2 linked regions of the Kaistia algarum genome follow. The protein of the gene in region 2 interacts with the protein of the main gene of each other region in a pairwise test. Links are inferred from orthologs where the notes say so. Each region holds a gene or a part of one and is shown on either strand. Other genes may lie near its edges.

Evidence for each region.
Region 1: the proteins of OSH05_RS01580 (region 2) and ctaD interact in binary tests that used the Escherichia coli proteins (3 or more experiments, as listed by UniProt). The link is inferred for Kaistia algarum from one-to-one orthologs.

Annotation. Positions count from the first base shown.
Region 1 is NZ_JAPKNJ010000001.1:490,236-493,389, forward strand. What follows is about bases 163-2,996. They hold ctaD (cytochrome c oxidase subunit I), read right to left. Parts: upstream 2,474-2,996; coding sequence 851-2,473; downstream 163-850. Other genes in these bases: OSH05_RS02540 (heme o synthase), read right to left, coding at 163-788; coxB (cytochrome c oxidase subunit II), read right to left, coding at 2,549-2,996. Outside these bases: more of OSH05_RS02540, read right to left, coding at 1-162; more of coxB, read right to left, coding at 2,997-3,154. UniProt on the Escherichia coli protein: Cytochrome bo(3) ubiquinol oxidase is the terminal enzyme in the aerobic respiratory chain of E.coli that predominates when cells are grown at high aeration.
Region 2 is NZ_JAPKNJ010000001.1:310,780-314,021, reverse strand. The notes cover bases 320-3,241. They hold OSH05_RS01580 (aminotransferase), read right to left. Parts: upstream 2,409-3,241; coding sequence 1,230-2,408; downstream 320-1,229. Other genes in these bases: OSH05_RS01575 (fasciclin domain-containing protein), read left to right, coding at 2,771-3,241; OSH05_RS01585 (sensor histidine kinase), read left to right, coding at 320-1,182. Also shown: more of OSH05_RS01585, read left to right, coding at 1-319; more of OSH05_RS01575, read left to right, coding at 3,242-3,242. UniProt on the Escherichia coli protein: Shows aminotransferase activity with methionine and histidine as substrates, and to a lesser extent also with phenylalanine.

The sequences.
Region 1 (3,154 bases), 180 kb from region 2 along the record:
GAGAGATACACGAAGGTGGCGCCAAGCGCCGTCGCCGCAATGCCATATCCGAGCGGGGCGAAGCCGAGAATGGCCGGAAGCACTCCGATCGGCGCCAGCACCAGCGAATAGATCAGGATCTGCCGCTTAGTCTCGGGAACGCCGGACACCACGGGTAGCATCGGAATGCCGGCGCGGGCATAGTCATCCGACTTGAACAGGGCGAGCGCCCAGAAATGCGGCGGCGTCCACATGAAGATGATAAGGAACAGCACGATGCTTTCGAGGCTGACCGAGCCGGTCACCGACGCCCAGCCGATGATCGGCGGAAACGCCCCGGCCGCGCCGCCGATGACGATGTTCTGCGGCGTCCAGCGCTTCAGACCCATCGAATAGATCACGACATAGAAGAAGATCGTGAAAGCGAGCAGCCCGCCGGCCACCGGATTGACGAGGACCGTCAGCACCAGGACGGAGAGGGCGGCGAGCGTCAGGCCGAAGGCGAGCGCCTCGCCCTCCGTGACGCGGCCCGACGGGATCGGACGGCCACGCGTGCGGCTCATGATCCGGTCGATATCGGCGTCGTACCACATGTTGAGCGCGCCCGAGGCGCCGGCGCCGACCGCGATCGACAGGATGGCCGCGAAAGCGATCACCGGATGGATGCCGCCCGGCGCCATGACAAGGCCCGTCAACGCCGTGAAGACCACCAGCGACATGACGCGCGGCTTCAGAAGGGCGATAAAATCGGAAGGACCGGCAAGCTGGCCGGCCTCCGAGTCGATCGCTTCGAGCTGCACGTCGGACATTATCTTCTACCTGTTCGGAGCGGGACGGGCAGCGTACCCGCCCCGTCCCGCGACTTCTCTTCTTAGTGCTTCACGTCGCCGATGCGCGGCAGCACTTCCCACTGATGGAAGGGCGGCGGCGAGGAGAGCTGCCACTCAAGCGTCGTGGCGCCCTCGCCCCACGGATTGTTCGGCGCCGGCACCTTCTTCAGGAAGGCGTCGATGACGCCGTAGAGGAAGATGAAGACGGCGAAGGCCGAGATGTAGGAGCCGATGGACGAAACGAAGTTCCAGCCCCACAGCGCATCCGGATAGTCGGCGTAGCGGCGCGGCATGCCGTCCATGCCGAGGAAATGCTGCGGGAAGAACACCAGGTTCACGCCGATGAAGGTGACCCAGAAATGCAGCTTGCCGATCTTGTCGCTGTACATGTAGCCGAACATCTTCGGGAACCAGTAGTACCAGGCCGCGAAGATGGCGAAGACCGCGCCCAGCGACAGCACATAGTGGAAATGCGCCACCACGAAATAGGTGTCCTGGAACGAGCGGTCGAGGCCGGCATTGGCGAGCATGACACCCGTGACGCCGCCGACCGTGAACAGGAAGATGAAGCCGATCGCCCAGAGCATCGGCGTCTTGAACTCGATCGAGCCGCCCCACATCGTCGCGATCCAGGAGAAGATCTTGATGCCGGTCGGCACCGCGATCACCATAGTCGCCGCCACGAAATAGGCCTGCGTCTCGAAGGATAGGCCGGTGGTGTACATGTGGTGCGCCCACACGACGAAACCGACGACGCCGATCGCGACCATGGCATAGGCCATGCCGATATAACCAAAGATCGGCTTCTTCGAGAAGGTCGAGATCACATGGCTGACGATGCCGAAGCCCGGCAGGATCAGGATGTACACTTCGGGATGGCCGAAGAACCAGAAGAGATGCTGGAACAGGATCGGGTCGCCACCGCCTTCAGGCTTGAAGAAGGTGGTGCCGAAATTGCGGTCGGTCAGCAGCATGGTGATGGCACCAGCGAGAACCGGCAGCGACAGCAGCAGCAGGAAGGCGGTCACCAGCACCGACCAGGCGAAAAGCGGCATCTTGTGCAGCGTCATGCCCGGGGCGCGCATGTTGAAGATGGTCGTGATGAAGTTGATCGCGCCGAGGATGGACGAGGCGCCGGCAATGTGCAGCGCCAGAATGCCGAAATCGACCGCCGGGCCAGGCTGGCCCTCAGGGCCCGAGCCGGAAAGCGGGGCATACATCGTCCAGCCACCACCGACGCCATGTTGGCCGGCCGCGCTCGGCATGAACATCGAGATCAGCAGCAGCAGCAGCGCGGGCGGCAGCAGCCAGAACGAGATGTTGTTCATGCGCGGGAACGCCATGTCCGGCGCGCCGATCATGATCGGCACGAACCAGTTGCCAAAGCCGCCGATCATCGCGGGCATGACCATGAAAAAGATCATGACCAGGCCATGCGCCGTCACGAATGTATTGAAGACATAGGGATTGCCGAAGATCTGCAGGCCCGGCTGCTGAAGCTCGAGACGGATGGCGACCGAGAGCGCACCGCCGATGATGCCCGCGATGATCGCGAAGATCAGGTACATCGTGCCGATGTCTTTGTGGTTGGTCGAATAGACCCAACGCCGCCATCCGGTCGGATGGTCGTGGTGTTCGGCGGCGTGCGCAGCACCCGTGGCCATGGCCTGCTTCCCTTCCTGTTCCTCAGCCTCACCGCGCTCGGCGCGGGAAGCCCTTCCAACTCATGCGCGGGCGCCTCAGCGCGCCGCGACCTCAACCTTCGAACCCGCGTCGGCAACCTTGGCCATATCGGCCTGGATGCTCGCGGTCAGCGCCTTGTAGGCGCCCGGCAGATCCGTCTTGGCAGCAATGGCCCAGGCCTTGAATTGCTCCGGCTTCACGACGCGCACAGCGATCGGCATGAAGGCGTGATTGATGCCGCAAAGTTCCGAGCACTGGCCGTAATAGACGCCCTCGCGCTCGGCGAGGAACCAGGTCTCGTTCAGGCGGCCGGGGATCGCATCGATCTTGATGCCGAAAGCGGGAACCGTGAACGAGTGGATCACGTCCTGCCCGATGACCTGCATGCGCACCACGGTGCCGACGGGAACGATCATCTCGTTGTCGACGGCGAGGAGGCGCGGCTGGTTGGCCGGATCCGTGCGCTGATCGTCGGTCAGCATGTTCGAATCGAACGCGACGCCGTCATTGTCCGGATATTCGTAGTTCCAGTACCACTGGATGCCGGTCGCCTTGACCGTCAGCACCTTCGCGGGATCGTAGTCCTTCAGGATACGGCCCGGGTCCTGCTGGGCGAAGAGCAGCGAGAAGGAGGGAACGGCGATCGCGATCAGGATCAGGAT
Region 2 (3,242 bases):
GAAACGGGATTTCGTGGCGAGACGCTGTCGTTCGAGGACATGCATTTCGTGCTGATGCGAAACGGCTTTGCCGAGGACGTCTGGCTCGATCTCGACTACAGCCCGATATTTGACGAAGCCGGCATGCCGGCGGGCGTCCTGGCAATCGTCCATGAGACTACCCGGCGCCATTTCGCCGAGGCGGAAGCGGAACTCAATCGCGAGCGTCTCTCCCACGCTCTGAACGCCGCTGGCGTCATCGGGATTTGGGATTGGCATCTGGCGACGGGGCAAATGTTCACCGATGAGCGTTTCGCTGCCTTCTATTCGGTCGACGGAGAGCGAGCGCGCCTTGGCGTGCCGCGATCCGAATTTACGGCCGCGATCCATCCCGAGGATCGCGAGCCCGTCGAGGAAGAGATCCGCCACGCGATCGAGACTGGCGGCGACATTGCTCTCGAACATCGCCTGCTGCATTCCGATGGCTCGATTCGCTGGGTGATGATCCGCGGCACGGCCTCTCGCGACGGATCGGGACGGGCGGTTCGGGTTTCCGGCGCGGCAGTGGATGTGAGCGACCGGCGTGCATCGGAAGAAAAGCGGCGCCTGCTTGTTCGCGAATTGCACCACCGAATCAAAAATACCTTCGCGATCATCGGCGGCATGGTCACGATGACGGCTCGCACGGCCCGCACCGTCGACGAGATGGCTGGCGTTCTGCGCGGCCGCCTCGTCGCGCTCGCCTCGGCACATGAACTGATCCGCCCGGCGATCACGGCGGAACTCGACCAGATCGAAAAGACGACGTTCGCCGATCTTTTCCAGGCCATCCTGTCGCCGCACCTCCTTCGGCCGGAGCAGCTCACGATCGAGGCTCCCGAGGTGGAAGTCGGTGTGGTCGCGGCAACGAGCCTAGCGCTGGTGCTGCACGAATTGGCGACGAACTCGTCAAAATACGGCTCGCTGTCGACGGCGGAAGGTACGTTGACGATCCGCGGATCGCAGGTGGGAGAGAACCTGCGCCTGGATTGGGTCGAAGCCGGCGGGCCACCTGTCTCGGGGCCGCCGCGCTATCAGGGCTTCGGAAGCCGCCTCGCCAGCATGAGTATCGCCGGCCAACTGGGCGGCGAACTTGAATTCCACTGGCAGGAGAGCGGCCTTCACGTGGTGATGCTCATTCCGATCGAGCGGATCACCCGTTAGCGCCGAAACGCTTCGATGGGAGCCCGTAACCTATCGGCGGGCGGCGGTCAGGCGACGGCGCGGCGCAATCCCTCGATCCATGTTCCGAGCCGTGCCAGCGCCTCGTCCAGAATCTCATCGCGCTTCGAGAAGCAGAAACGGACGAAATGCGACGGGCCGTTCTCGGCATAGAAGGCGGAGACCGGGACGGCCGTGACTCCTGCCTCGATGGTCATGCGCCGGCATAGCTCTACGTCGTTGGCGCCGAGGCCGAGCGGCGAGACGTCGGCGGAGACGAAATAGGTCCCCTCGCACGGCACGACGCCGAAGCCTAGCGCGGCGAGACCGGCGGCGAGGCGGTCGCGCTTGGCTGCCAGCGCGCCCGACAGCTCCGCGTAATAGTCGTCGCCTTTGGCCAGGCCAACCGCAACCGCCTTTTGCAGATGCGGCGGCGTCGTGAAGGTCGTGAACTGGTGCGCCTTGGCGATCGGGTCGAGCAGGGTCGGCGCCGCCGCGACATAGCCGACTTTCCAGCCGGTGAAAGAGAAGGTCTTACCGGCCGAGCCGATCCGGATCGCGCGCTCGCGCATGCCGGGGAGGGTCATCAGCGGGATATGGTCGCGGCCATCGAAGGCGATATGCTCGTAGACCTCGTCGCAGATCGCGTAGGCGTCAAAGCGCACGCAGAGTTCGGCGATCACTGCCAGTTCCGCCCGGCTGAACACCTTGGCGGCCGGGTTCATCGGGTTGTTGATGAGGATGGCCTTGGTCTTGGGCGAAAAGGCAGCTTCGAGCGCGGCAACGTCGAGCTTCCATTCCGGCGGCGTCAGGCGCACCAGCCTCGGAATGCCGCCGGCCCGGCGCACCAGCGGCAGATAGCAGTCATAAAGCGGCTCGATCAGCACGATCTCGTCGCCGGGCTCGATCAGCGCCGTGATGATGTCGGAGAGAGCCTCGGTCGCGCCGGAGGTAACGAGGATCTCGCGCTTCCAATCGAGCTCCAGTCCATAGAAGCGCCGATCGGCCTCGGCCACGGCCTGCCTCAGTTCGGGCAGTCCCATCATCGGGGGATATTGATTGGGTCCGGCGATGAGGGCATCGGCCGCGAGGCGGCGAAGATCCTCCGGTCCATCGACGTCGGGAAAACCCTGCCCGAGATTGATCGAGCCATGCTCGATCGCAAGGCGCGACATAACCTCGAAAATCGTCGTCGGCAGGCCCGTATAGACGGGATTGGTCGTCTTCATGAAAAGCTCCGCAGGTTGCGGACCATAGGTCCGTGAATTTCGCCGCGCAAGCAAAGTCATCCTACGTCGCGGTCCTCCCTCAGAACGAATTGCTCCGAACAGGATCACGCGTTCGTGATCGATCCGGGCGGTGCGGACCGAAACCAGATAGGAAAAGCTTCCGTATAAGCTCATGTGACCGACAAAATCAGAGCAACGAAAATGTCGGTCCAAATATAGCGGGAGGCATCCTTCACGTTAGTGGGATTGATGTCGACCTTGTTGGATCGATGCCGGGGCAGCTTTGCCTCCGGATCGTCTGAGAAACGGGCAACAGATCGCGATCTATTGAATCGCCGATCGAAGATCGGGAGATAACGAACATGCATGTCTTTTCGAACGCTATGCGGGCCGCTGCCATCGCTGCCATCGCCATCACGGGCACCGTCGCCGTGTCGAGCCCGTCCTTCGCCAAGACCGTGATGGTCGGTGGCGCGCCGATGTATCCGTCGAAGAACATCGTCGAGAACGCCGTCAACTCGAAGGATCATACGACGCTCGTCGCCGCCGTGAAGGCAGCCGGCCTGGTCGAGACCCTGTCCGGTCCCGGGCCGTTCACCGTATTTGCTCCGACCAACGCCGCCTTCGCCAAGCTGCCCAAGGGCACGGTCGAGATGCTGGTCAAGCCGGAGAACAAGAAGACCCTGACCGCGATCCTGACCTACCACGTGCTGCCGGGTCATGTTTCCGCTGCTGACATCGTCGCCGCGATCAAGAAGGGCGGCGGCAAGGCCGAGTTCAAGACCGTCAACGGTGAGTCCCTGACCTTCATGCGCAAAGGCAAGTCGGTCCTGA